DNA from 3 places in the Shewanella sp. GutDb-MelDb genome. Region 1 is predicted to be linked to each of the others. Evidence: predicted binding sites of a transcription regulator. Region 1 holds the regulator's gene; each other region holds the start of a gene.
The links. Region 1 encodes LexA, which represses DNA repair genes until DNA is damaged. Its sites were predicted from a motif close to TACTGTATNNNNATACAGTA; they were not measured.

Region 1 (10,291 bases):
ACTTTCCCAGGGTAAACAGCCGAGGAAAATTCCGCCATCTGGCCAACTTTAACATTACGGATAGCCTGATGATTGACTCGCATTAACACATATTTTTCGTTGGTATACATCTGCATTCTAGGGGCAACGCCAACATACTGACCTTCACGCATAATGAAGTTAGTGACATAACCGTCCGCAGGTGCGTATACCTTGGTGTTGTCTAGCTTCCACTGTGCTTGCGCTACATTTTCTATCTCGCTATTAAGGTCCGACTCACGGCCTTGCACGTTAAGGTGAGACTTCTCAATATTGAGTAGCGCCGTTTGCTCAGCCGTAACTGCCTTTTCGATTTGGCTACCATAGGTGTTCACTTGTGCCATGGCAAGATCGACCGCCGTTTGTTGTTCATCCAGTAAACTCTTGGTCACTGTGTCAGGCACTACGCGATTCTGCTCAATATAGCGGGCGAGCGTTTTCTGTTTCCAATGTAGATCTTTAGTTGCAGCATGCAGCTCATTACGACTAATGCTCACATCAGCAATGGCGACATCATGTTGCTTCAGTGCTAGTTTCACATCTTCGCTGGCTAGCGACAGTGCCACTGTTGCGCTCTGTTTAGCCACCAACGTCTTATTGAGCTCAATCTGAAACGGCTCATCATCCAGATCATAGATTAACTGACCAGCCTCAATCGTTTGATTGGGTTGTACATAGATATTATCTACCTTACCTTTTATTTGGGTATTGGCAGGCCGTAACTGAATACGTGGCGATTGCACCAATGAGCCACCCGACATGTCCATTGGGGTGTAGTTGAGCAGGCCAACCCAAACAAACATCAGCCACCCCGTTCCGCCTAAATAAGCGAAGCTTTTACTATAAGTGTTCCACGGCATGCCGACTAAACGCAGCAGGTAGATCAATAGAGCCCAAACCGCTAAACCTTCAAGCATTGGTTTGCTCCTCATTTATCTCAAGTGGCTTTATTTCTGCATTGTTATCACTCGTGTCATCGTTACTGTTTTCTCGCCAGATATCTCGCACACGGCGCAATGCTTTTTCGCTATCAACGAACGCAACAATCACCGCGATGACCCACACCCAATGCCAGACAAAGCCTATCCAGGTGAGCGCGGTAATGAGCCCTATCTGTTGGTGCTGTTTTTTATGGGCCTTGTTAATAGGCATTTCATGGATCTTCCAGAAGCCAAATGCGGCAGCGGCAATTGTCAGCACCATCACGACACCTGCAACGCCATGTAAAGCGGCATCAACACCGGTATCGACGAACGGCATACTGAATAAACTCATAGGGAACTAGACCTTAAAATCGACTGATTGAAAAAGCAGTTTGCCCTGTCTATAAATTAGAACAAGCCAGAATACCTCTATATATCATTTAGCTCTATTCTATGATTCAATATGGTATCCACATTCGAAATAAAGATGGTTATCACAATGGATACGGCATTTATCCGCTCTAGCTATATCGCGCCGGTTTTTAAGGGTGTTGAAGCTCACTATGGAATTAGTTTAAACGAGCTGTCGATCCCAGCTGCTCTGTTTGACGAGCGAATGGCACTCATCCCGTTTACCGAAGTATCTAAATGGTTTATACAACTAGAGATGCTAACGGGTGATACCGACTATATGGTGAAAATTCAGCATTACCTGGATATTTCGGCACTAGAGATACCGGGAAACTGGTTCTTGTCGGCGCCTGATTTAGCCCTGTGTTTTCGGCGGATTAACCATGGGATTTGTAGCTTTCATTCTGGGGCAAGCTATTATGCGCTGCAATCAGGTAACATATTGAAATGGTGCTACAACAACCCTTATGCCAAAGAAAGGGCTCGTTCACATGATTCACTGCGGGTGGCGATCACTTTGTTTAATGCCATCAAACACTTTACCGGCAATCATTACACTTTAAAAAAGCTCAAGCTCAGCGGCCCGCCGATTAAGCAAAAAGAGACTGAAGCGATATTTGGTTGCCCCGTATCTTGGAATGCCGCACAAACTGAGTTATGGATAAGTATCGACGACTTATTCAGTTCATCACCGATGGATTATTTTCCCACCGAGACGTTAACCACTTCAGTGTCACTCGCTCAGCTTGAAAGTTATTTGAACATGCCACAGCCCTCTGACCTACCCAAAGTGCTCTACGAAATGATCAACTATGCTCGCTATTATGATCTACCCACGGTGGTTTCTGTCGCAGAACTCTTTGGGATCTCAGGGCAGCAACTGCAACGGCGTTTGCTAAAAATAGGCTTTAGCTTCACCCACATATCGGGTTATATATTGTGTAATCAAGCAATCAAATACATGTTGGAAGGAAAAGATTTAGCCGAGATAGCACAACGCTTAGGCTATGCAAATGCTCATAGTTTCAGTCGCTCCTTTGCTCGCTTTAGAAAGCAAACCCCGACGCAATATATGAGCAAGATAAACCGACAAAACAAAAAGCCTCTATAAAGGAGGCTTTTTAATCATACAGATGAATAATGCTGATTAACCGTAAACGGGCAATATACCAGCCATGGCCAGTAAGTGGCATGCGCCAGTGACCAAACCAAAAATGATGATGACGACGATCAAAGGCGTGCCACCTGGCACTTTAAAACTGTCACTGTCTGCAAATATTTGTCGTGATTTATAGGCCATCATAGCAGGGACTATCGCTGCCCAAATAGTTGCCGCTAATGCTGCAAAACCAATAGCAATTAAGAACCCGTTGGGAAATAGCAAGCCCAAAATAGTTGGCGGTATAAATGTTACTGCGGCGGTCTTTAAGCGGCCTTGACGAGATTCATCAAAACCAAACAGATCCGCAAGGTAATCAAATAAGCCTAAGGTGACACCGAGGAATGATGAAGCAACGGCAAGGTTGGCAAATAACGACAACATGGTGTTAAGCCAGCGACTGGCTATCACTTCTGACAATGCCCCAACCAATATGCCCATATTGCCGCCTTGAGCGATAATATCAATAAACTGACTGCGTGGAATATTACCCATGGTCGCCACTAACCAGCAGCTATAAATAACGAGTGCGATGAAGGTACCAATGAAGATGGCTTTAATAATCGTCTTTGGTTGATTACCGTAATACTTTACCAGGCTAGGCACGTTACCGTGGTAGCCAAAGCTTGCTAAGCCAAAGGGCAAAGCCGCAAGTAAATATGGCGCATAACTGGTTTCGCCATCAGGCACAAACAACTTAGTGGTATCCACATCGATCAGCAGATTACCTACGGCAATAAAGAACGTAATAATCATACCACCCAGCATAATAGTGGTAATTCTATCGACCGCTTTAGTGCTGATAATAACGATTGACGCTAATACGGCGGCAAAAATGAGTCCGGCAATACTTTGCGGTAAGTTAATCCCAAGCCCTGCAAGGCTATGGTTAACAATCGAGCTGCCGCCACTAATGTAAGCATAGGTCAAAATATACAGTACAAAGGCAATTGAGAGCCCGTTGATGATACGCCAGAACTGACCCAATGTTGTTTTCGTTAATGTGTCAAAACTCGCACCCGGTTTAAAGTGCAAATTAGTCTCGAGCAACATCAGCCCCGACACCAACATGCAAAACCATATGCCAACCAGCATCAGCATTGAATAGCCAAACCACATCCCAGCGCCCACAACAGGCAACGAGAACATGCCCGCTCCAACAGTGGTGCCGGCGATGATCATTGCGCCGCCTAACACCGATTTTCCAGCAGACTTATTCTTGGCCGCGTTCATATGATTGGCCATTAGCTATTTTGCTCCGCATTAACACTATCGACTATTGTTTGCCTTACCAATGAACGTAGCAGTAAATTGGCTCTGTCTTTAATCCGTTTGATATCACTGCACCCTTCGCTATCCGTTAGATGACCTAACTCTTTTAATTTAACGCTGAGCGTGGCGTATAGCTTCTTGTCGTAAAACTCTGGCGCCGTAATACCGTGAAGCGCTCCCAGCCTTTGTGCAAGACGGTGGCTGTCGCGTTCAAGCTCCGAGCGTTCCATGTTCGGTTTTACTGCCAACAAATTAAACAAAATGGCGTAACGTTGCATGGTTTCGTCTATCGTGCCAGACAACAGCAGCAACTTATTCACCTTATTATCAGCAACAGTGAAATGACCATTTTCAGCCACTAAGCCTTGCGCGACAAAAATATCTAGAATGCGGTGTGTATAGGCTGCCGGATCCTCAATGCCCATAAACAGTTCCGCTTTCAGCAACGGATAAAAATCACTGACAAAGCTAAGCACATCATCACGAGTACACTGCTCTTTACGCAGCAAGCAAGCGGCAATTAGCGAGGGGACAACCATTAAATGAATAATGTTGTTACGATAATAAGTCATTGTAATTGCAATGCTATCATCGATGGAAATGATATCCCCAAGCGAATCACTTTCAATTTTAATCTTTTTCAGTTCCAGACCATGAGATACAAGGTCTTTACCGCTGCCTTCTGGTACCGATGTGTATTCGGTATAAGGCAACTCTTTTAATAACGTGAGATAAAGGTCCAACTGCTTTTCTAGCTGGCTACGCTCTAACGCATTTTGCTCAGATGCTAGCAAAACTAAGCTGGTTAACGTCACTGCACTTACCGCGGCAGCATCGTTAATGTTAGTCATCACCTCTCTGGCCAACTTGTTCACCGCTGGTGTAAACCATGGTTGCTTTTGTTCTGGGTCTTGGACGATATCTTCACGCCACGTTGGCACTTCATCGTTCAAGAAATTGTGTAAGGTAATTGGCTTACCAAAATTCACATAGCCTTGGCCGAAATTACCTAACTTTCGAATCGCACCAAACACTTGCCAAACCGACTCTTTCTTCTTCTTTTTACCACTTAATTCTTTGTGATAAGTCGCCACTTCCATTACATGGTCATAACCAAGATAAACCGGCACTAAAGTGACAGGACGTTCAACACCGCGCAGTACACTGTTAAGCGTCATGGCGATCATGCCTGTTTTAGGGGCTAATAAACGACCTGTGCGTGAGCGACCACCTTCGGTAAAGTACTCAACCGGATAACCCTTAGTAAAGAGTTGATCGAGGTATTCACGGAATACCGCGGTATAGAGCTTATTACCGCGAAAACTTCGGCGAATAAAGAATGCGCCACCACGGCGGAACATAGGTCCTGCTGGCCAGAAGTTAAGATTAATGCCGGCAGCAATATGCGGCGGCACCATGCCTTGATAATAGAGGATGTAAGACAGCAACAAATAATCCATGTGGCTGCGATGACACGGTACATAGACGATTTCATGACCATCATGGTGCAACTGACGAACCTGCTCCGCACCTTTAATATTGATACCTTTATAGAGCTTATTCCACAACCAAGTAAGAAAACGCTCGGTAATACGCACTAAGCTATCGGAGTAATCCGCCGCGACTTCATCTAGATACTCCATCGCTTTTGCACGCGCTTCTGATTCGGAGATTTTTTTATTTGTCGCTTCTTCTTTAATGGCTCGGGTAATTGATTCTGACTTTAGCAAAGCATGGAACAGAGCTTGGCGCTTAGGCAGCTGAGGCCCAGTCATTACTTTACGTTGACGCTGAAAATGCACTCGCGCGACACGGGCTAGTTTTTGTGCGATGCGCTTATCAGTACCATGTTCGTCTGCCATATAACGCAGAGAAACAGCATTAGAAAACTGCACAAAGTTGTGTCGACCGAGAAACAAGATCATCAAGCACTTGCGTAACCAAGTCGGATTTTGACGCTCCAACACAGCAGCGCGCATGGTGTCGTCTTCTTTGCCTGGGGTTCGTCCCCAATAAAGACTCACAGGAACTAGCTGAATATCTAATTCTTCATTTTGCTTATGCACACTCAATAGGCGCTTAAAGCAATGCAAATACTGTTCGGCACTTTCTCTTTCGCCAAATAGAGGCTTGCTACCTTCAAGGCAGACAACGCGCGGCGCAGTCACCCCATTAACCTCTAAGTCATTATATGGGCTAGGTAAACCGAATTTACCGGTTATCTCACTAAGAGCTGCTATGTCACTAACAGATTCTGTTTTCATGACATAAACGAGTGGCTTGCTTGGATCGAGATTGAGGTCTTCAAAAGGATCATGAGGCACTACAATAGTGTGCACGAGCTTTTTTTGGATCCAGCGTAATGATTTAAACCAAAGAGAGTCTTTTTTCGACATGATTCGCTTGCAGTATAGTCGCTTCTAATAACCCCGTAGAATACCAGAATTTCGGAGTGTTTGCGCAATTGCTTTATAATGGCACTCGGAAACATTTGCGTATTTATAGAACAATGACTTAAGCCATCATAAGTCTATGTATATCCTGCCTATCAGGATTAAATCTCGTTCATCCCTCCTTAATCTCTCAGCCCCACCCTAGTGCTAATAAATTCAACTTTAACATAAATTTGGTTAATACTTGCGCGAACAGAAATACTGTATATACTGACAGTTACTGTATGGAAAGACAGGCTTAATAATGAGACCACTTACACCACGTCAAGCTGAAATTTTAGAGCTAATTAAACGCAATATTACAGACACAGGTATGCCACCCACCCGTGCTGAAATAGCCAAACGTTTAGGCTTTAAATCTGCCAATGCAGCCGAGGAGCACTTAAAAGCTTTAGCGAAGAAAGGCTGTATTGAGATCATGCCAGGTACCTCTCGAGGAATTAAGTTAATTCAAGATGATACCGAAGATGCCGACCTTGGTTTACCGCTTATTGGTCAAGTGGCCGCAGGTGAACCTATTCTGGCTCAAGAACATGTAGAGCAACATTATAAAATTGATCCTACCATGTTCCGCCCGTCAGCCGACTTCCTGCTTAAAGTACGCGGTGACAGCATGAAAAACATCGGCATACTTGAAGGCGATTTGCTTGCAGTGCATAAGATCCAACATGCAAGCAACGGTCAAGTTGTGGTGGCACGAGTAGAAGATGAAGTCACGGTTAAACGCTTTGAAAAGAAAGGCAATAAAGTTTATTTACATGCTGAGAATGAAGATTATTCACCGATAGAAGTTGATCTGGCAAACCAAAGCTTAAGTATTGAAGGTTTAGCCGTTGGCGTGATCCGTAATGGAGATTGGCAATGAACAAATTATTAGGTGTAAGCCCGCGTCACCCTGGCCTTTGGCAAGATATACCTGCTCAAGCTATGTCTAAAAAGGTAAATACAGATATCGAAACTATGGTATCTCACACTCAGGGGCGCACTGAATTAAAACAGATTAGTGGCCAACTTGCTCAACTGAGCCAACAAGGTCGCTGGATTGTATTAATTAGCCCACCTAATATCGGTTACAAACAGATGCTCGCTTCTGCTGGCGTCCGCATGGATAGAATCCTACTGGTACACGCAAAAGATGAATTCGAAACACTTTGGGCTATGGAAAAAGCGCTCACGAGTGGCACATCAAGCGCGGTAATAACCTGGACGAATGAAGTCGATGCACGAGACAGTAGACGACTGCAGTTAGTCGCAAAGAGTGCTCAAGCGGTGGGTATCATTATTGAAAATGCGAATGCTCACTTACCTGACAGCACAATAAATACACAGGACGAGCGGTTTAAACAAGGTTCACTGTTCGCAGCAGTCCATTAAGCAATTCTTTCTATTACAAATCTAGTCTCTAAAGCAAAGCTCCCTTAACGGGAGCTTTTTTATTACTGCCGCTAAGCAAATGAATCAAAAAGTGATCTTGATCAATATTTCAACACCAAGTAGGGTAGGTACTGATAACAACGATATATTGTTATATCCGAGCGATTTAGTCGTCGGTCTTTATGTATGGACTGTAGATCCTTAAAGAGTATATGAAGACTGAGATCGGCCTGATATATTTCAGCCGTAGGTGCCAGTGTGGTTACACTAACCAGTATTAAAATACTGAAATTATATAAAGTCTAATCGATAGTCGAAACATAACGACACGATGGATAAACCACTCGCGCACTTTGAAGTCATCGTTGCTTTTTTGGGAACTGAAGAGTTTACATAGAGCAGAGACTTACTGTGTGACTCTTCTTTGTCTTGTTGACAGAGGAGAAGTCTAGTGAAGCAATTGTTGTACTGTGTGTTGGCGCTAATATTTTCGCCTACACTGTTTGCATCAGAAATGCCGTTTAATATGACAGAAGGCGTGACGGAGATCAGTGGTAAGGTTTATAACCTCCATATGATTATCCTTTATATCTGCTGTGCTATTGGCATTGTTGTTTTTGGCGCAATGATTTATGCCATGATCAACCATCGCAAATCAAAAGGCGCAGTCGCCGCCAACTTTCATGAAAGTACTAAAGTCGAGATTTTATGGACTGTAGTGCCTTTTATTATTCTTATAATCATGGCTATTCCCGCAACCAAAACCTTGATTGCAATGGAAGACCCCAGTAATGCTGACCTCACCATTAAAATAACAGGTTCGCAGTGGAAGTGGCATTACAGCTATTTCGATAAAGACGTTGAGTTTTATAGCTTAATGTCGACTCCTAGAGCACAAATAGAGGGCACCGAAGCTAAAGGTGAACACTATTTGCTTGAAGTAGACAAACATCTCGTATTACCCATTAATCGTAAAGTACGCTTTTTGATGACATCTGATGACGTTATCCACTCATGGTGGGTCCCGGCTTTTGCTGTCAAAAAAGATGCTAACCCCGGTTTTATCAATGAAGCTTGGACACGAATTGATAAGCCCGGTATTTATCGTGGTCAATGCGCTGAATTGTGCGGTAAAGACCACGGATTTATGCCGATTGTTGTCGAAGCGCTTTCAGAAGCAGACTTCGATAAGTGGTTACTTGCCCAGCAGCAACAAGCTAATAATGCTGAAGCTGAAGCAGAGGCCGCACTTTCGCAAACCTTAACCATGGACGAACTCATGGCTCAAGGTGAGCAAATCTATCTCGCTCAATGTGCTGCATGTCATCAACCCAATGGTGCAGGTCTGCCTGGCGTATTCCCTTCTCTTATTGGCAGCCCAATTACCACCGGCCCCGTCGGCGCCCATGTCGATATCGTCGTCAATGGTAAGCCTGGTACTGCTATGCAAGCATTTGCTAAACAGCTGACTGCAACTGAAATTGCTGCCGTGGTGACTTTTGAGCGTAATGCTTGGGGCAATGACTCAGGCGATACAGTTCAAGCCGCTGATGTGAGCTCTGCTAGCGCGAGTTCAAGCCCAGCTGCATCCAGCGATCCCAACACCGTAATCCCGGTCACTTTACCTGCCAGCTTACCTGAGGCTGAACAAGTTAAAGCTGTGGCTTTAGATGACTTAACAATGGATGAGCTTATGGTCATGGGAGAGAAAGTCTACATGACCAGTTGTGTTGCTTGTCACCAAGCGGCAGGAACGGGTTTACCCGGCGCCTTTCCATCGTTAGTGGGGAGCGCAGTGATTACCGGCCCAGTAACGGGTCATCTCGATACTGTTATCAATGGCAAACCGGGTACTGCTATGCAGGCATTTACCTCGCTACTGACACCACAACAGCTTGCAGCTGTGGTGACTTATGAGCGCAATGCATGGGGTAATAACTCAGGTGATGCTGTTCAGGCTTCTGACGTTGTTGGTCACGGAAAGTAAGGGACTAAAATGAGCACAATCACACAAGACTCACCAGCAGCTCAGGACGATCACCATGATGACCATCATCATGGTGCGCCGAAAGGCATCATGCGCTGGATTTTAACCACCAACCATAAAGATATCGGCACGCTCTACCTGTGGTTCAGTTTTATTATGTTCCTTACGGGTGGCGCGATGGCGATGGTTATTCGCGCCGAGTTATTTCAGCCCGGTTTACAGTTAGTCGAACCTAACTTTTTCAATCAGATGACCACAGTGCACGGCCTAGTCATGGTATTTGGTGCGGTTATGCCAGCCTTTACAGGCTTGGCTAACTGGCTTATTCCAATGATGATCGGTGCACCTGACATGGCACTGCCTCGTATGAATAACTGGAGCTTTTGGATCTTACCTTTTGCTTTCACAATTCTATTGAGCTCATTGTTTATGGAAGGTGGAGGGCCCAACTTTGGTTGGACTTTCTACGCGCCACTATCGACCACTTATAGTCCAGACAGTACTGCGCTGTTCGTTTTTGCCATTCACATCATGGGGATAAGTTCGATAATGGGGGCGATTAACGTTATCGTCACCATCGTCAATATGCGCGCCCCCGGCATGTCGTGGATGAAGCTGCCGTTATTTGTTTGGACCTGGTTAATAACCGCATTCTTGTTGATAGCGGTGATGCCAGTGCTTGCGGGCACCGTCA
Region 2 (10,291 bases), on a different contig from region 1:
TAGTCAGGGATTAACTAATCTTTTTTTGTGGTTTTTCGCAGGCAGTAAGCCCCTTTTAGTATTCAAGGCGGGATCAAGTCGATAGAGGCCGACTGCTCTGATGACTTAGAGGTTATTCGGGTGGCTGCACAGGGCTTATGATGGTGACGACCTCTTGTCATGACCCTCGTGCTATAGCTGATGGCATCATCTTCCAATCGAAGCATGCGAGTGCAGTTGCGGCAATGCTGGACAATATGATTACAGAAGTTTCTGGTTAGTTACCAGATTTTTGGTTCTTCTCAAATCTGGGGCTGGGTCTTTTAGGGTATCTACCCATTAATATGTGTGGGTCCACACCAATTTTATCCCTTGAATAACAGCACCTCATATTTTTGGGCTTTTAAATCGAGAAGATAGTGCTAATAACAGTTCTTTAGTATTATTAATGGCAATGGATAATTAGTTGACAATAGCTAACAATCTCTTATGGTGGATTCATCTAACGATGGTTTTTTGAGCCGTAGTGGTACTTGAGACATACCTACAAGAACTCTAGTTCTGCAAGGACGGTAAACAAAATAAATGTCCTCTAAGCCAAAACTAGAAGGGGACGGGGGAAATAAGCTAAGGACTCCTTATTGAAAAGACCTCAAACAATTTTCTGATATTTTGGACCTGTAAGCTTGTTCTTAAGTTGCTTTCCAATTTAATAGTTGTTCTGAGAACCATTCGCTAAATCTGTATCTTGGAGCTGTACCTGAACCTCCGGCACTCGAAAGTCTAACAATACAGTTTTTACTCGACATTAATTTGAGGATATTGATTAACTCGTTATGCTCTTCTTCATAGTAGACGTAATCCTCATGAAAGCCACCATAGGAATACTTTTTGCTGGCAACGGAAAAGTCACGCTGAAAAACCTCTTTAGGGTCTTCTAAGTCTGTCTTCATTTCCTTCAAGAGTGTCGGGTGGTCTATGCAAAGACTTTTAAAAACTTCGTTTTGGTTAACTCGATGTTCTTTGAGTTTTCTCTTATCTGTGTATTTAGCTGCAAAATAATTGCCACAAGCACCTGTTGCAGTACCGATTAAAAATCCGATCCCTGTACTCAATATGTCCATATGAGGTTAACCTGAAAACTTTTCTGAGACGATTGACAACAGCTCATAGCAACAACCTGCAAATTCAAGCTTTAGGTCTTCTAAATCATCACCATGAATAATTATTTGGGGCGACTCCTTATGTATAGGGCAAGAAAGGATTCCGACAGTTTCTCTTACTTGTTCTTCGATTGAGTTAAAAATGCTTTGCCTTAACGCATTACCTACGGAGTTTACTTTTACTTCTTTACCATCGACTTTGAATGAAATCTTTAACATTGGTTTACGCTATTAAATTTGTGAAATGTCATAGGGTTTTCATTGAGGCATTACGTATGATTTGCAAGAGTAGTGCTGGGTAAATATATGAATATCATAGAAAGAAAAGGTTAAACTTTAGATTTAACTCTTAGTTGCTTGTTGAGAGTTTAAATGAGTGGTACAAATAGTGCGACATTAACGAATTAACTCAACTTGGGTCATTTCTGAATTAGTAAATGGGTGCTTACCTCGCATCCCCTCGCAATGATAACTTGTGAACTCGGCCAGACCTGGAAGGGAGCAACCGCAGCAAGTGACTCATGTGCCGAGGTGTGGCTCTGGGGGAACCTCCAATCTCTTAGTACATCAATAACTTAGCTCAGAATAACCTCAGGTGATACACTTGGTGGTACACTCTATGAGTAAAAGTAACTCTGTTTCATCCCCTTATTTGTTCCAATCTCGTCATGGCATCTGGTATGCGCGAATAGTCGTACCTGAAGAGCAACGAAGTTCCTTGATAGACGATAACCGCCAGAGGTTACTCGCAGTCTCTGTCGGTCGATAACCAAAGGGCCGTTGACTTGACATTAAAGGTTATTTTACTGCCTATATGTGACTATTAACAAAGACAAAACAATGTGCGTCAAGCGACAAATATCAATAAATATCAATAGATAATCATCTATATTGTTTCTATACGACAGTTTATCCGTTCCAGTTTGATTACCCTAAACTCTTCTTATCTCTATCAACACCATATAGCCCTCATTATGTTTCATCAAGGCAGTTGGTATTGCTTTTTAAGGTATTCAAAGATGATGTATTCTATTTCAAAGACTCGCCTGTACCTGGCTACCGATAGTCTGGATTGGATGATAAACCGCAGCATTAAACAATCTCTCTCGCTGCAAGATGCCGTGCCTTTAGCTGCTGGGGAAGACAGCGTTCCCAATAACCCCGTAGAAACCTTATATATTCATATTCCCTTCTGCCACACTCTGTGTCGTTTTTGCTCATTTCATAAGGTTAAGTTTCAAGAGACCCTCGCCAGAGAGTATTTTAAGGCATTGAGGCAGGAGATACGCGAGGTCATCAGCAGAGGCTACCGCTTTAACCGTGTGTATATCGGTGGCGGCACCACTACGATCCTCGAAGATGAACTGATTAAGACGATAGAGCTTATCAAGAGCTTGACGACAATCCGTGAAGTCTCTTGTGAAAGCGACCCCATCTATTTCAGTGAAGGAAATCCTAGTCAGCTGAAGGGCTTAGTAGATCGTATGTCGATCGGAGTACAGAGCTTTGATGATGTCATACTCAAAAGCACGGGGAGATTTGAAAAGTTTGGCTCAGGTGAGCAACAGGCTGAGTATGTCAGTCGTGCTATCGAATTATTTCCTACTGTCAATGTCGATATGATGTACGGCTTTAAGGTGCAGACTGCAGACTCGGTACGACAAGACCTGCTACAGACCATGGCGCTGAACCCAGATCAAATCACAACGTATCCCTTGACGGTTGGGATTGGAAAGAACCGCAAGAAAGCCGGATGTTTGGCAGGAGACCCTCATGAACTTTGGCCTCAGTTTTTGGCGGTGAAGCAAACATTGGCACAGCGCTATGAAATGGATTTCCCCTGGACCTTCAGTCGTAATTTTGGGCAGCCAGTGAAAAATAAATATGTACTCGACGGCGAAGATTGCCTGGGCGTCGGCTCTGGAGCGTTTGGCCGTTTTGGCGAACAATTTCGTATCTCAAGCTTCGATATTGCAGATTACATCCGCTTAATGAACCAAACCCAATCCGGTACTTGTTACACTAAACCGCTAGAAAGTAAAGCGGTGATGCAGCACCACTTAATGATTATGATGGGACACGGACATCTGGATAATAAAGTGTTTAAGGATCATACCGGCCGTTCTCTGTGGCAGGCTTTTCCGCTGGAAATGAGTTTTTTACTGGCATCAGGGGCAGTTGTAAAGCAGGGTGATGATTATCACACCACTGAGCAAGGGCAATTTATCGCCCTGAAGATGTTTGTTGGTTTCCTTAGTGGCATGGATCACCTCAGAGAGCAGGCGAGGGATCTGCCATTAACCAGCATTTAGTCATTAATGACTACACGCTGGGGTTTCTATTTGAAGTTAGCCTAATACTCATATACTTCAACATAAAAGGCCTCACAGCGATGTGAGGCCTTTTATTTTTCTGCTAGAGCGTATGTTCAGAGCCTAAACTCTTATCGATATGGTTAAGCGTCAGATCTAAAGGTAGATGAGGCGGTTACACAAAATGATTTACAGATAGTAGCTGATCAGGCTGAAGCAATAGGGGGAAGCTTGCAATCAAATTGTTTGCTCCCCCTTTTGTTTAACCTTCTTTCTTTTGATTTGCTTTTAAATATGCTCTGGACTTTTCGAGTGCTTCTTGGATCTCGGATTTCATTTGTTGAAGTTCGGCGTAATTTTCAAAAAAATAGGTATCAACCAAATGCCTTATGTATCGAGTGGGTAGTTGATTGAGAGTAATACAGCATAGATCAGCAAGGTAGTCTTCAGGTAACTCGTCTAACAAACCTTCATCTGAAAGCAGCTCAAGTAAAAGAACTTCATAGTAATTTCTAATTTCTAGTTGCATACACCTCTCCCTGAATCGTCTCTGTATATGACGTGGTCAATCTAATGAGACTGGATTTTTAAGCTTATTCGGACCACACAGTATTGGCGGCTAAAAACAGTTGGCTATGTCGAATGTTCAGCAAGTCCTTATCGTTACTGTATCCCCCTCCAATGACACAAGCAATGGGTATTTCGGCTGACTTTGCTTGTTGTATTACGTCCTCATCTCGCACAAATATCCCCGTGGTACTGATATCAAGATAACCCAGATTGTCATCAGCGTGAATATCGACGCCAGCATCGTAAATGATAAGATCGGGTTGGTGCAGGCGAATAAGATAAGCGAGGGCTTGTTGCACCGTTTCTAAGTACTGTTTATCAGTGGTTCCCCGCGGCAGTTCAATATCATAATTCGATTGCTGCTTTCGGGCGGGAAAATTTTGTTGGCAATGGATAGAGCAAGTAATGATATCGTCAAAAACAGTCGTTATTGTCGCGGTACCATCACCTTGATGTACGTCGCAATCGAAAATTAAAACAGTTTCAATATTAGGCTGCTTTAATGCTTGCAGCGCAGCGTAGCTCATATCATTAAAGATACAAAAACCACTACCAAATTCATGGTGAGCGTGATGATAGCCACCACTCAAGTGGATAGCACAACCGTACTCAATGGCTTTTAAACACGTCAGTTCAGTCCCCGCAACAGAGTAGAGTGTTCTTTCAACTAGAGTCTCACTCCAAGGAAAGCCAATCCGACGCATTGATTTAGTATCAAGTGTCCCTGTAATAAATCCGCGGACATAATTGGGACAGTGAATACTGGCTAATTGGTTTTGAGTGACTTTTTCTGATGCAAAAAATTGCGATTGTGAAGCTATTTTTTGTTCGAGTAAGTATTGGTATAAATAGCGGTATTTTGTCGACGGAAAGCGGTGTTTGGAAGGTAACGCCAGCTTGGAATAGCTGGCGTGATAGATCAACGGGATCATACTCTAAGAGACTTAAAGTTGTTTTATTGCCCAGCCCATGAATTCTTTACGTGTTTTCTCATCTGCGTGTAGCCACCAGTACTGCAACATCTGTTCAGCTTTTGCGGCATCAGCAGCAGTTGTTGTTACTGTTTGAGTCGCTGTAACGGCAGTCGCTGCGACAATAGGAGAAGGTTTACTTACTGGAGCCGTAGGTACAGCTGAAGCTGCCGCTACGCCGCCAGTAGCAACAGCAGCTTCTACATCAACATCTGTTGCTGTGTTGCCGCTAAATAGACGCGAGACAAAAGATTCCTCAGCGATATTAGTCTGAGTAACTTGGTAATTAACGACCTTATTATCTTGTCGAGTGATGACGACTTGAGGAGCCTTGGCAAACTTAGCGGGATGCTTTACAAAATCACCGTCAGCGGGCTTCATGTGATACTCATAATCACCATCCACTTTTAGAGTGATGATAAAAGGCGAAGACTTAATATTGGTTTCGCTATCACTAAAATCATCTTCGACAAGATCATTGTATCGAACGGCGATCTTGTGGGTACCATTGCTGAGTTCGAGTTCAGACTTATGGTTAAATAAACTGGTTTCAACTTCTTGCCCATCAAGCGCGATATATTCAAATGACATTGGAATATTCAAATTTGCAGCAAATGCTGCAGAGGAACCACATAAAGCGAGAATAGCGGTTATTGGTAGTAGCGGTTTCATTATTGCTCCTTAACGATTTTGGCCCTTGAAAGGTCGCTCGAATAATTGGATACGATCTTCAATGTAGCTGGTGGCTTGTCGACACTTGCCGAGGCGAGAGTGTTGAGCAAGGATCTCATTCTGTAGCTTTATTTTGTCAGCACTATGACAGTTATCAAGAGAAGATTGCAAATTTTCAATTTTTTGTTCAATAATCTTAGCCCAGTTCAAATGTTTGTTAAGTTCTTCATACAGTTGATGGCTATTTTGCATAACATTTGATGCGATCCAGCTAAAGCCGCTTTGCTGGTGAGCTCGAACTCCACGCTTTATTGCATGCGCGCGTCGAGTGCGTTTTTGCTGTTCTAACGACTTAATATTAATACCGGTTGTAGCAAGTGCTCGGCGAACGGCACTAAAGCGGTCTTGTATTTTTTCACAGCTAGATATAATGGTGTAAGGAGAGCGTTTAGCATTGATGAGTTGTTGTAGCTGAGCTACATTTTTTGAAAGCTGATCGATACAAGGTTTAAGTTGAGCGCCTTCTTGCACAAATAATTCATTATTAAAACGCTCAACGTCTTGCATCATTTTTCGTTGTCCAGCGGGCAAGTGGGCATCGTGTTGCAACACCTCTTGTTCTAGCTGCTTTAGCTGGTATTTAAGTCGATTGATGAGTTCGCTGGTTGTCATGCCCATGCACTCCAGGCCAATTGTGCTGCGATTAATAGAATCATGGTAACGAAAATAGGGCGAATGAACGGCAGTCCAAACTTAATGGCTGAATGTGCGCCAATATAAGAACCAATCATCATACAAATCCCCATAGCGAGCCCTATGGTCAAATGAACTTGACCCATGACCAAAAATATAATGAGCGATGTTAAATTGCTGGTAAAGGTCATTGCACGAGCAAGCCCTAAGCTATAAAGCAAAGGCAACTTATGCATACCTGTACTGGTGACGGTCCAGAATGCACCAATGCCTGGCCCTGCAAAGCCGTCGTAAAACCCAAGAGGTAAGCCTTGCAACCATTGCATTCTTTTACGCTTAGGTTTTACCGGTATTTCACAGTTTTTACAGCCCATGGCGTTAGGCTGGAATAGAGTATAAATAGCGATGGTGATAATAATTAACGGTAGCCATTTTTCCAGCCACTGGTTATCGATAATCGAAACCACAAATGTGCCGATAACTGCGCCGATGAAAGTGGCGATAAAAGTGTGATACCACAAGCTAGGAGAGAATAATCTTTGCTTATAATAAGTAAATGCCGCCATAGATGAGCCAAAACAGGCTGCCAATTTATTGGTGGCAAGTGCCATGTGGGGAGGGATCCCCATGGCTAATAATGCAGGGATAGAAAGCAGTCCACCGCCGCCAGCTACAGCGTCGATAAAGCCTGCAATTAAGCCTATCAATGCTAACAAAGCCCAGCTACTTGGCTCTAGTAATAAATCCAATCGTTGTCCTATTCAATAACGCGTCGAAAAGGCGGTAGGGCATCTAATAATGATTTTCCATAGCGCTTGGTGACTAAGCGTCTATCTAAGATGGAAATCCGGCCATAATCCTGTTCTTTTCGAAGTAATCTACCACAACTCTGTACCAATTTGCGCGAAGCATCTGGGATTGTCAGTTGTAAAAAGGGGTTTCCACCCTTTATTTTAATATATTCTGAATGAGCTTGCTCAACCGGTGACGTTGGCACTGCAAAAGGTAACTTAGTAATGATGAGGTTAGTTAAATAATCACCTGGTAAGTCGAGGCCTTCTGAAAAACTGCCTGTACCAAAAATAATACTGGGTTTGCCATCATCGCAGCGTTGTTTATGTTGCTTTAGGATCTCTTGTCTTGGCAACACGCCTTGGACCAGTAATCCTGTTTTTATTTTACTTTCAACAAGGTCTACGACTTTTTCCATTTGCCAATAAGAGGCAAATAACACCAAACTGGCCATTTCATCTTCAACGAGTGCGATGATTTGCTTAGCGAGCTCATCGGTATAGTTGTCATGTGTTGGCTCTGTATCCATATGGGGTAAGAATAACGTCGCATTTTGCTCAAAATCAAACGGTGAGTCGAGCGCAAGATAGCGACTGCCATCGTTTATGGATAAGCCCACTTGATGAGTAAAGTGATTAAAGTTATTGAGCGCTCTGAGTGTTGCACTACAAAGCACCACACCAGCCGCCTTTTCCCAGAGTAAATTCTCTAACATAAAGCCGACTTCGATCGGTGAGACACTGAATAAGTAATCAGCCTGCTTACCTGTGAGTTGTTCAATCCAGCGTGCCATTGGCGCACCTTTAGGGCTATCTTGCTTAGCCATCATTTTCCACAGCTTTTGCAAGTTTTCAATGCGCTGCAGCATAAAGCCTGTTTCTGACAGTAGCGCTTCAGATTGGTGCTTGGGAATATCACCATCTTTTATCGCTTCATTGAGCAAGGCCAACATTTTGTTGAACTGTTTCAATGCCACATTGGAAGCTGTAGCGAGGTTTTCGGCAAGAATAAGCAGTGCTGGTGGTAATTTACCGTGTTCGAAACGAAAGCGGTTTTCTGGATTATCAAATTGGTTAGCTTGAGCATCACAAAAGTGAGCAACTTGATTGAGTAATCCGCTAATATCGCCAACATGGTCGAGCATTGCCTGTGCAGGCGCAATGATATAATTGCTCTTAATCTGGTTTTGAAGCTTTGAGGTTGTTTTGGTGAGTTTTTCAAGCCAATCGGTCGCGCCACGGATGGTGGATTGAGCGCTACTAAAGTCACGAGCAACAATGGGCAGGTGGTGTGCTTCATCGATGACATAATAAAGATCTGCAGGATCGGGCAGAATGACTCCACCGCCCAATTCCAAGTCGGCAAATAGCAGACTATGGTTGGCGATTAATACATCCCAGGTATCGAGATCTTCTCGGGCTTTATGAAAAGGGCAATTTCGATGACTTGCCAATTGCTTATGACAGCTATGCTTATCACAGGCAATCTGTTGCCATAAGTGATCCGGCAGAGGTTGAGTTAATGTATCGCGCTCACCATTCCAGCGAGACTCTTTATAGTCCTTTAGCAGTCCCTCTAACATATCAACCTGGCTTTGATCTGGCTTTGATTGCCACATCGCCATTTGATTACTGTCATCAGGACCAACAAGCATCTCTAACTTAGATAAACACACATAGCGTTGTCGTCCTTTGACTAAGCCAAAGGTAAAGTCTAGACCGGAGTGTTGCAGAAAAAAGGGTAAATCTTTATGCAGTAATTGCTCTTGCAATGCGACGGTTGCAGTCGCGATACAGACCTTTTTTTTATTTGCTAACGCTAAAGGAATTGTCCCCAAAATATAGGCCAGTGATTTACCGATACCAGTACCAGCTTCGACCACGATGATGCGTCGCTGCTTGTCATATTCCCCCGCAAGGGTTTTTGATATTTCCGCAACAATATAATTTTGCTCCCGGCGAGAGCGAAAATTGGGCAGAGCTAAAGCAATACCTTTATATATAGTACGGATCTGAGTTTTAACGTCTGCGGATAACATGAATGCACTGGTCCAGTAAATAATGCTGTACATAATAACAGTGATTACATAGCCTAAGAAGTGTTAAGTGATTATTCGTGAATTTATTTGAGTAAACAGCCATGACCTCAACAACCAATGTGCTTCAGACAATAAAGGGGCGGGTGCTAACCCGCCATGCAATACATCGGCAAGATGGACTGTGCCTACAGTACTTTATTGCCACACAATCTGGGCCGGTGACCGTTGAGATTCCACAGCAAGAACATGTGTGTTTTATTCGTACGATTGATGAAAATATTATTAATCAACATCAAGAGTTAAAGCACATTCGTCGTAAGCGGCTAACGCTTAAAAGTTTCCAGCATGAAGACGTCACTGCGCTGTATACCCGAGATCTGAGACATCAGCGCAACCTAATACGGATTGCGAAAGACCAAGGTATTGAACTCTTTGAAAGTGATATTAAAGCTGAACATCGATTTTTAATCGAACGCTTTATTGCTCTTGATGCTGAATTTAGTGGTCATTTCGAACCTGCTGTACAGGGAGCCCAGCCACGTTTTATCGCTCATAAAGCCAGACGAGCAGAGGCTGTACAATCGCTTAAAGCCATTTCACTCGATTTTGAATGCAGTTTTAGTGGGGAACTCTATTCTGTTGGTTTATACGGTCAGACAGAAACGGGTGTGGTGTTTGAAAAAGTCATTATGGTGGGTGAGCCACAACCGGTTGAGGTTGATTATATTCAGTGGGTTGCAAACGAACCGGCACTCATTCACCACTTGATTGCTTGGTTTGCAGATTACGACCCCGACATTGTCATTGGTTGGGCGGTGGTGACTTTTGATTTAGCCCTATTATATCGGCGCGCGAAACACCATGGTATTCCGCTTACTATTGGGCGCAGCAACCAAAATTTGAGCTGGAAAGTTGATGATAAATATAGGCCAGAGACACTGCGATTACCAGGAAGAGTGGTACTCGATGGTATTGATTGGTTGAAAGCGGCATTTTATCAGTTTGATCGTTATTCACTTGAGTTTGTGTCGAGAGCATTGTTGGATGAAGGCAAAGCTATCGACAATGTGGGTAACAGAATGGATGAAATTAATGATCTGT
Region 3 (10,291 bases), on a different contig from region 1:
TCGAATGTGTTTAATGTGGCTACATCCGCGAGATTAGCCTCACATGGCATTGCGACGCTAAGCGGTGATTGTGTCATGCTGGCGGGTAGCAAGAGCTATTTCATTGCCGAGCAATGGGATGAAACCTTAACCGCACGTTTGGCCAAAAAAGATATCCAACTCTCGGCTCCTATGTGGGGGCGTGGTTTGCCATTAGCTCAAGCTGACGCCGCTGAAGTGGAAGCAAACGCGCTTGAAGACTTAGCGATTGATCGTGATGGATTAGAACATGCGGGGCTAAGTCAAGAGCGTCGTGCTCTGCTACTTGAACCACAGCATTTACAGTATCAAATTGAAGAAGATACCATTACGCTTAAATTTGCTTTACCATCAGGCTCTTATGCTACTTCTGTCTTACGAGAACTGTTTGAGTATCAAGATGTGCAAGAGGTGGCTAGAAAACAAATGCTAGCGGCACAACAGGAACTCGTTGCAACAGAATGAAAATTTTAATTAGTAACGATGATGGTGTAAATGCCGAAGGTATCGTTGCTTTGACAAACGCGTTAAAGCAGATAGCAGAAACCTTAACTGTTGGCCCAGATCGTAACTGCTCTGGTGCGAGTAACTCGCTGACCTTGACCAATCCACTGCGGCTGAATAAGTTAGACAATGGTTATATCTCGGTGAGCGGCACTCCAACTGATTGTGTACACCTTGCGATAAGAGAGTTGTATCAAGATGAACCAGACATGGTAGTGTCGGGGATCAACGCTGGTGCAAATATGGGCGATGATACTCTCTATTCTGGCACTGTTGCGGCAGCAATGGAGGGCCGCTTCTTAGGCTTTCCAGCGATAGCTATTTCGCTTGTGGGCTCTGAGTTAAAACATTATGAAACAGCAGCTTATTTTGCGTTGAAAATTGTTAAAGGCTTACAGAAACAACCTATTGCGCAAGATAAGATTTTGAATATCAATGTGCCTGACCTGCCTATTACTGATGTTAAAGGCATCAAGATCACTCGATTGGGTGCAAGGCATAGAGCTGAAGGGATGATCAGGACACAAGATCCCGCAGGCAAAGAGATATTTTGGTTAGGCCCGCCAGGTGATCAACAAGACGCAAGTGAAGGTACTGACTTTTATGCTGTTGCCAACGGCTATGTTTCTATAACGCCATTGACTGTCGACTTAACCGCCTTTGAGCAGTTAGCGGCAATGACGACTTGGTTAGCAACCGTAGAGTTGTAGACAAATAATTTTAATACTATTGGAACCGTTATTTATGAACCGGCTCGCGTCAACGTCAGCTTTGAATCTAGCAAAAAGTCTGTATGAAGCTGGCATCCGTCAAGAGTCAGTTTTAAAAGCGGTGGCTAATACGCCAAGAGAGCGTTTTTTAGATGCTGCGCTAGGGCATAAAGCCTATGAAAATACGGCACTGCCAATTGGTCAAGGACAGACCATATCGCAACCTTATATTGTTGCCAGGATGACCGAGATTTTATTGCAAAGTAAACCGAAAAAGGTGCTAGAAATAGGCACTGGTTCAGGTTATCAAGCGGCAATATTAGCTCAGTTAGTACCACAGCTATGTACTGTTGAACGGATTAAGAGCCTACAAATTCAAGCAAGACAACGTTTAAAAAAGCTTGATCTACATAATATTGCTTTTAAATATGGCGACGGTTGGCAAGGCTGGCCGAGTAAAGGGCCTTATGATGCGATTATGGTCACCGCTGCTGCTGCGAGTGTGCCTAGCGCGTTAATAGAACAGCTAGCAGAGGGTGGTGTGCTTGTTATCCCTGTAGGAGAAGCATCTCAGCAATTACTGAAAGTCACTCGTGTGGGTGATAAATGTGTGTCAGAGGCAATAGAGGTTGTGCGATTTGTGCCATTAGTGAGTGGTGAACTTGCTTAACTTTATTGTTACTCTTGTTGTAGTCCTTGTCCTAAATTTTAAGTCATGGTCGCAGATTTGCGATTTGGGGTAGCCGAGTCATATGAAGTTTATTGCGTACTTCTGTATCATTTTTACTTTTGCATTATCAGGTTGCAGCTTCCAAGCTGAGCGCCCCGCACCCGTGGAATCCTTGAACTCCCCGATAAAGCCGTCTTATGACAGAGGTTCGATTACCAGTAGCCGATATAAAGTTAAACAGGGCGATACCTTGTACTCTATCTCTTGGGGGGCAAATAAAGATTTTGCTGATGTTGCTAAGGTCAATAACCTGCGAAAGCCTTATACCATCTACCCTGGACAGGTATTGAGTTTTCGCTCTAAAAAATCTGTTACAAATACTAATACTGCCAAAAAAACGTCAAAAACAGCTGTTAAATCGACTGCAAAGAACACTAAAGTTATTAGTAAACAAAGTGTTAAACCTAATTCCGTTGATAAAAAAACGACTAAAACAGCGTCAAAAAAACAGCTTGATCAAGTTGCAAAGCCTGCGTACTCTGTAACAAGCAGTCAACAAGTTGTTAACCCTGTTATCCACAAGCGAGAGTCAACCTTACCTAAAAAGGTAAGTCGGTGGTTCTGGCCTGTGAAAGGTAAGGTGATTGGAACTTTCTCAGCCAAAGAGCAGGGAAATAAAGGAATAAAGATCGCGGGTAATCGTGGTGATGCAATTAAAGCTGCTGCTAGTGGTAGAGTGGTTTATGCAGGAAGTGCACTACGAGGTTATGGTAATTTAGTTATTATAAAGCATAGTGACGATTATCTAAGTGCATATGCACATGCTGATAAGATCTTAGTAAAAGAAAAGCAACTTGTTAATGTTGGACAGACAGTTGCTGAAATGGGTAATACCGGCACTAATCGGGTCATGCTACATTTTGAGATCCGTTATCATGGGAAGTCAGTAAACCCACTTAAATATTTGCCTAAGCAATAGTTGATTAGGCTGCCAGTTTGGCAAATCGGAGGACAGTACAGTGCAGTAGTTAAATATGAAATTTGGGAGATATATTATGGGCAGAACAAATAATGCCGTAGTGGCAGAAAAACCTACGAATACTTCTGTAAAAGGATTAACATCAGACGTCAATAAAAAGGAAGTTAAAGAAGCAGAGTTGGAGCAACAAGTACAAGACGATTTACAAAAAAACCTCGATGCGACACAACTGTATCTAGGTGAAATAGGATTTTCCCCCCTTCTCAGCGCAGAAGAAGAGGTGTTTTTTTCACGCAAGTCACTTAAAGGCTGTGAAAAATCCCGCAACCGCATGATCGAAAGTAACCTCAGATTAGTCGTAAAAATTGCACGTCGATATAATAATCGTGGCTTAGCGCTGCTCGATCTTATTGAAGAAGGTAATTTGGGCTTAATCCGTGCCGTAGAGAAGTTCGATCCTGAACGTGGTTTCAGATTCTCAACTTATGCGACGTGGTGGATCAGACAAACAATCGAACGAGCAATTATGAATCAGACTCGTACGATTCGATTACCCATCCATGTCGTAAAAGAGCTTAATGTTTACCTGCGTACTGCACGAGAGCTAGCTCAAAAATTAGACCATGAGCCTACCGCAGAAGAAATTGCAGATAAACTCGATCTATCAAGCAGCGATGTCAGTCGTATGCTCAAGTTAAACGAACGCATCACCTCAGTCGATACCCCGTTGGGTGGCGAAAGTGATAAGGCGTTACTGGATGTATTAGCTGATGACGACAATGTTGGACCTGATTATAAGGTTCAAGATGAAGATATGTCGAAATCAGTAGTGAAGTGGTTAGATGAACTTAATACCAAGCAAAGAGAAGTTCTAGCGCGCCGATTTGGTTTATTAGGCTATGAGCCATCAACACTTGAAAACGTCGGTAAAGAGATTGGCTTAACCCGTGAGCGTGTACGCCAAATTCAAGTTGAAGCATTAAAGCGCTTAAAAGATTTGTTAGGCGCCCAAGGTCTATCTGTTGAGGCTATTTTTAGAATTTAGCAACCGGTAGATAAAGAAAAGGCGCCGCTGGCGCCTTTTTTGTTTCTATTGCTTAAAGCAAAGAGACTTATATTATTACAGTGATAACTTTTTTAAGTGATAAAGATAATCGAGCGCTTGCCTTGGTGTCAGTTCATCGGGATTGAGCTTTTCAAGTGCCTCAATCACAGCTGATGATGCTTGTGTTGGCAAACTGATGGCTTGTTGAGCCAAAATCTGACCATTTTGCGACTGCTCCATTGCCTGATCGCGGCTTTCTAAATGGTGAAGCTTTTGTTTGGCAGCACTTATGACGCTGTTTGGCACACCTGCAAGTGCGGCAACCTGCAATCCGTAACTTCGACTGGCTGGGCCCTCTTGCACCGCATGCATAAACACGATTGAATCACCATGTTCAACGGCATCCAGATGCACATTTTCGACGTTATCCATCAGCTCCGGAAGCTGGGTTAACTCAAAGTAATGCGTTGCAAATAGCGTCATTGCGTTAAGGTTTTTGGCTAAATACTCTGCAGCCGACCATGCCAATGATAAGCCATCGTAGGTAGATGTACCGCGGCCAATCTCATCCATTAAGACCAGACTGTTTGGCGTTGCATTATGAAGGATATTCGCCGTTTCGGTCATCTCGACCATAAAAGTCGATCGTCCAGAAGCGAGATCGTCTGACGCGCCAATACGGGTAAATATTCTATCGACAGGGCCAATTACGGCATGCTCCGCAGGAACGTAACAACCAATATGTGCCATCAAGGTGATTAAGGCTATCTGCCTCATATAGGTGGACTTACCCCCCATGTTTGGACCGGTAACAATCAGCATTTTACGTTGGTCATCTAGCGTTACTGGGTTCGCTATAAAGGGACTTTGACTTACTTGCTCGACAACAGGATGGCGACCTGCTTCTATATGTATTCCTGAAGCTTCTGATAGTTCTGGGCAGGCGTAGTTAAGTGTTTCAGCGCGTTCAGCAAAGTTACACAAGACATCCAATTCAGCCGCGGCTTTGGCAAACTCTTGCAGCTCATGTATTTTCGGCAATAGGAGGTCAAATAACTGTTCCCATAACTGTTTTTCTAATGCGAGTGCTTTACCTTGGCTTGAAAGGACTTTTTCTTCGTGTTCTTTCAGTTCCGCAATGATATAACGCTCTGTGTTTTTTAGCGTTTGACGGCGTTGATAACTCAAGGGCACCAGATCTGATTCGCGGCGGCTGACTTCAATGTAGTATCCATGTACTCGGTTGTAGCCGACTTTTAGGGTAGATATCCCTGTTTGTTCTTTCTCTCGAGCTTCCAACTGGGCAAGGTAATCGGTAGCACCGGCGCTTAGTACACGCCATTCATCAAGCTCTGCATCATAACCGTCACGTATTACACCACCATCACGAATAAGCATTGGTGGATTATCGACAATGGCATTTGACAGCAAGACTAGTTCTTCAGGGAACTCGCCAATGACTTGAGACAGGTATTGAAGGTGAGGAACTGTTGTCGACTTAAGCGTTTGCTGTAGTTGCGGTAACAAGCCTAATGCTTGACGTAAGCGCGCAAAATCTCTTGGTCGGGCATTGCGAAGGGCGATACGAGCTGTTATTCGCTCAACGTCACCTAATGCTTTTAAGTCTTCAGCAAGGGTAAGGTAATGCTCACTGGTAATTAACTCGGCAATAGATGACTGTCGAGCATTTATGACTTGGTGATCACGCAGTGGCTGATGCAACCAGCGCTGTAGCATGCGGCTACCCATAGCTGTAACTGTATTATCTAATACAGAGGCTAAGGTGTTAGTTTGTCCGCCTTGCAGGTTTACTGTTAACTCTAAATTACGACGCGTCGCAGCATCAAGTATGATGCTATCAGCTTGGTTAAAACGTATGATCGAGTTTATATGTGGTAATGCTGTACGCTGAGTATCTTTCACATACTGCATTAGGCATCCTGCAGCTTGCAGTGACAGTCTGGCATCTTCAATACCGAAACCTTTAAGGTCTTTAGTGCCAAATTGACTTAGCAGCAAACGGTGGCAAGTCTCAAAATCAAATTCCCACTCCGGTCGACGGCGAGTGCCATTCATGCCTGCAATAAGACTCATTTGTGAAAAGTCTTCGCTATAAAGCAATTCTGCCGGATTGGTTCTTTGCAATTCAGCTTCCAGAGCCTCGGTATCTTTCAGCTCTGTGACCACAAAACGGCCGGATGCGATATCAAGAGTCGCGTAACCATATCCCGCTTTGCCTTGATAGAGTGCGGCAAGTAAATTATCTTGCTTCTCTTGTAGCAAGGCTTCATCAGTCAAAGTCCCTGGGGTGACGAGACGGACAACTTTGCGATCAACTGGCCCCTTTGAAGTGGCTGGATCGCCTACTTGCTCGCAGATCGCGACAGACACACGAAGTTGCACTAGCTTCGCTAAATACCCTTCAACAGCGTGGTAGGGTAGGCCAGCCATAGGGATCGGGTCGCCACCACTTTTTCCGCGTGCTGTTAATGAGATACCGAGCAACTCAGAAGCGAGTTTGGCATCTTCGTAAAAAAGCTCGTAGAAGTCCCCCATGCGATAAAATAGCAACATATCTGGATTTTCCGCTTTTAGCGTCAAATATTGACGCATCATCGGGGTGTGTTTTTCTAAGTTTTGCGGATCAATAGCAGTCATCAATTTGCTTTGCCTGTACTTTACTGCGGCGCGTAGTGGCCATTAAACATTTATGGTTGCCAATCTTAACAATTTTTTACTCATCTTAGTGGGGATTATTATGATGAAATACTGCTAACTAAGGGCGTTTTTTACGTACTATTGCTTATCTGTATGATTTTGTTGGTTTAATAAAAAAATCTTGCACAGTACTTGATACTGTATGATTGTACAGTATACTAGTTTCATATTGAGGCCCTAAAGTAGATATTAGAGTCGTCATCAAAATGATAATACAGTGCTGAAACTGTGTTAGCACTGTGATTTTAAGGAAATAATAATGAAGATAGATCCAAATAAAGAGAAAGCGTTAAACGCCGTTTTAGGTCAAATTGAAAAGCAATTTGGTAAAGGTTCAATTATGAAGTTGGGCGAAAATCGTTCAATGGATGTTGAAACAATCTCTACTGGCTCTCTATCTTTGGATGTGGCGTTGGGTGCTGGTGGCCTGCCTATGGGGCGTATTTGCGAAATCTACGGTCCAGAATCATCAGGTAAAACAACACTAACGTTGGAAGTGATTGCTGCAGCACAGAGGCAGGGCAAGATTTGTGCATTTATCGATGCCGAGCATGCTTTGGACCCCATCTATGCAAAGAATCTAGGTGTTGATATTGATAATTTACTTTGCTCACAACCTGATACTGGTGAGCAAGCGTTAGAGATTTGTGATGCATTGAGTCGTTCTGGCGCAGTTGACGTTATTGTTGTTGACTCCGTGGCGGCATTAACGCCAAAAGCTGAAATTGAAGGCGAAATTGGTGACTCTCACATGGGCCTAGCGGCGCGTATGATGAGCCAAGCAATGCGTAAACTTGCAGGTAACCTTAAGCAATCAAATACTTTGCTTATCTTCATTAACCAAATTCGTATGAAAATTGGTGTCATGTTTGGTAACCCTGAAACCACGACTGGTGGTAACGCACTTAAGTTCTACGCTTCTGTTCGTTTAGATATTCGCCGTACTGGTGCGATCAAAGACCGCGATGAAGTTATTGGTAACGAAACGCGCGTTAAAGTGGTTAAGAACAAAATTGCTGCGCCGTTTAAGCAAGCTGAATTCCAAATCCTTTATGGCAAAGGTATTAACAGTACTGGCGAGCTAGTTGACTTAGGCGTTATTCATAAGTTAATTGAAAAGTCAGGTGCTTGGTATGCATATAAAGGCAGTAAAATTGGTCAAGGCCGTGCAAACGCTGGTAAGTATTTAATTGAAAACCCAGAAGTGTCTGACGAAATTGAGGCTACTTTGCGTTCAATGTTATTAGGCAAAGGCGAAAAAGTAACAGCGGAAACTACTGACACTGCAGGTGACAATGTTGATTTAGAAACAGGCGAAGTTTTTTAAGTCCCTTTTTTGAGTTAGCTTTTTAATACTTATGCCCCAATCAGCATTACACGTCACGGCGCGCTTATAGCGCGCCGTGATCATTCCCGTAAAAAATCCAAACCAAACTAAACTAAACTAAACTTTCTGAGTTTGACGTACTAAAAATTAAAATGGTGCTAATAGCCGTGCTCTTACAGTCTATTTAGACGACAGTCGTTATCTAATAGGGCAAAGTCTTCATTCGAACAAATATCTTATGCTCTTGAGTGTGATCCTTACGATTAATTTGTCATTTGCTAGCAACCTCATTTTCACCACTCATATCTTAGAATGATCCCGCAATACCCATTTTTTTAGCTGTCTACGCAGTTTTGTCACTACAGGGCTGGTTGTTAGCCATGACACTGCTTATAATGCTTTTCATAAAAATTTATCATTAGGCTCTTTTTCGGGCTAGTTGCACAACCTAATTCAGGACGGTTTCATGTATCAAACTACTGCAGCACTGCGTAGTGCTTTCTTGGCATATTTCGGTACCAATGGTCATCAGGTCGTTGATAGTAGCTCTCTAGTGCCAACTAATGACCCTACGTTATTATTTACTAATGCGGGTATGAACCAGTTCAAAGACGTATTTCTTGGAGAAGACAAGCGCAATTATAGCCGTGCCACCTCATCTCAGCGATGTGTAAGAGCGGGCGGTAAGCATAATGATTTAGATAATGTTGGTTACACAGCGCGCCACCATACATTTTTTGAAATGCTCGGTAACTTTAGCTTTGGTGATTACTTCAAAGAAGAAGCGATAAACTTTGCTTGGAATTTTCTAACTAAAGAGCTAAAACTGCCCAAAGAGCGTTTATGCGTCACTATTTACGACACCGATAACGAAGCTTACGATATCTGGACGAAAAAAATCGGTATTGCACCTGAAAATGTTATTCGTATAGGCGATAACAAAGGCGCTGCTTATGCTTCCGATAATTTCTGGCAGATGGGCGACACAGGACCTTGTGGTCCTTGTTCTGAAATTTTCTATGATCACGGCGATCATATCTGGGGTGGCCGTCCCGGTACGCCAGAAGAAGACGGTGACAGATTTATTGAGATCTGGAACATCGTATTCATGCAGTATAACCGTCAATCAAATGGTGATATGAATCCGTTACCTCGACCTTCTGTTGATACAGGAATGGGGATTGAGCGAATTGCTGCGATTATGCAGGGCGTGCATTCAAACTATGAGATTGATATTTTCCAAGCGTTAATCAAAAAGACGGCTGAAATCCTCGGCGTTACTGATTTAGAAAATAAATCACTACGTGTTATCTCCGATCATATCCGCTCATGTGCATTTTTAATTGCTGACGGTGTGATGCCATCGAATGAAGGCCGCGGTTATGTATTACGTCGTATTATTCGCCGTGCCGTTCGTCACGGAAATAAATTAGGTGCTACTAGCAGCTTCTTTTATAAGCTGGTTCCGACTCTGATCGAAGTTATGGGTGATGCCGCTAAAGGTTTAGTGGCTACGCAACCAATAGTTGAAAAGTCACTTAAAGCTGAAGAAGAGCAGTTTGCTCGTACACTCGAGCGCGGTCTAGGTATTCTTGATAATGCGTTAACAAATCTTAAAGGTGATGTATTAGACGGTGAAACAGCCTTTAAATTGTATGACACATACGGATTCCCAGTTGATTTAACCGCAGATGTTTGTCGCGAGCGAGATATCACTGTCGATGAAGCTGGTTTTAAAACTGCCATGGCAGAGCAGCGAAGCCGTGCTCAAGCCGCTGGTCAGTTTGAAACTGATTACAATGATGGTCTAAAGATAGATGCACAAAGTGCTTTCGTTGGTTATGAGAGTCTTAATAACCAAGCGACGATTATTGCTATCTATAAAGCGGGTGAATCGGTCAATGAGCTTGCTGCAGGTGACGAAGCGGTAATTGTACTGGATAACACACCATTTTACGGTGAATCTGGTGGCCAGTGTGGCGACAAAGGTGTGCTTATTGCTGATGGTGTTGAGTATAACGTTACTGATACCCAAAAATACGGCCAAGCAATTGGCCATATTGGCAAGTTAGCGAGCGGCTCAATTAAAGTTGGTCTGTCTGTTTCTACTGATGTCGACAAAGACCGTCGTCATAGAACAGAGCTAAACCACTCCGTTACGCATTTACTTCATGCAGCGTTGCGCCAAGTGTTAGGTACGCACGTAACTCAGAAAGGCTCGTTAGTTGACCCTGAACGTTTACGTTTCGACTTCTCTCATTTTGAAGGCGTTAAAGCCTCTGAGGTCAAAGAAGTAGAAGAATTGGTTAATACTCAAATC

Region 2: a site for LexA is predicted at 9,214-9,233, ahead of dinG (ATP-dependent DNA helicase DinG). Genes of this name have one in related genera too.
Region 3: a site for LexA is predicted at 6,781-6,800, ahead of recA (recombinase RecA). Genes of this name have one in related genera too.

The regions. Positions count from the first base shown of each region.
Region 1 is NZ_PJBM01000258.1:2,708-12,998, reverse strand. It holds gene CXF82_RS18505 (HlyD family secretion protein) at 1-935, opposite strand, end outside; gene CXF82_RS18500 (MFS transporter) at 928-1,293, opposite strand; gene CXF82_RS18495 (AraC family transcriptional regulator) at 1,441-2,463, shown strand; gene mtr (tryptophan permease) at 2,500-3,756, opposite strand; gene plsB (glycerol-3-phosphate 1-O-acyltransferase PlsB) at 3,756-6,179, opposite strand; gene lexA (transcriptional repressor LexA) at 6,481-7,101, shown strand; gene CXF82_RS18475 (cell division inhibitor SulA) at 7,098-7,610, shown strand; gene coxB (cytochrome c oxidase subunit II) at 8,062-9,597, shown strand; gene ctaD (cytochrome c oxidase subunit I) at 9,607-10,291, shown strand, end outside.
Region 2 is NZ_PJBM01000112.1:3,899-14,189, forward strand. It holds gene CXF82_RS02180 (hypothetical protein) at 672-1,103, opposite strand; gene CXF82_RS02185 (hypothetical protein) at 1,110-1,361, opposite strand; RNA gene ffs (signal recognition particle sRNA small type) at 1,592-1,686, shown strand; gene CXF82_RS22240 (hypothetical protein) at 1,762-1,911, shown strand; gene CXF82_RS02195 (coproporphyrinogen III oxidase family protein) at 2,162-3,454, shown strand; gene CXF82_RS02200 (late competence development ComFB family protein) at 3,717-3,983, opposite strand; gene CXF82_RS02205 (histone deacetylase family protein) at 4,048-4,956, opposite strand; gene CXF82_RS02210 (DUF2057 domain-containing protein) at 4,969-5,667, opposite strand; gene CXF82_RS02215 (primosomal replication protein) at 5,677-6,339, opposite strand; gene CXF82_RS02220 (sulfite exporter TauE/SafE family protein) at 6,336-7,109, opposite strand; gene dinG (ATP-dependent DNA helicase DinG) at 7,118-9,190, opposite strand; gene CXF82_RS02230 (DNA polymerase II) at 9,292-10,291, shown strand, end outside.
Region 3 is NZ_PJBM01000260.1:24,553-34,843, reverse strand. It holds gene truD (tRNA pseudouridine(13) synthase TruD) at 1-483, shown strand, start outside; gene surE (5'/3'-nucleotidase SurE) at 480-1,232, shown strand; gene CXF82_RS19380 (protein-L-isoaspartate(D-aspartate) O-methyltransferase) at 1,267-1,902, shown strand; gene CXF82_RS19375 (peptidoglycan DD-metalloendopeptidase family protein) at 1,985-2,881, shown strand; gene rpoS (RNA polymerase sigma factor RpoS) at 2,958-3,926, shown strand; gene mutS (DNA mismatch repair protein MutS) at 4,002-6,584, opposite strand; gene recA (recombinase RecA) at 6,904-7,971, shown strand; gene alaS (alanine--tRNA ligase) at 8,438-10,291, shown strand, end outside.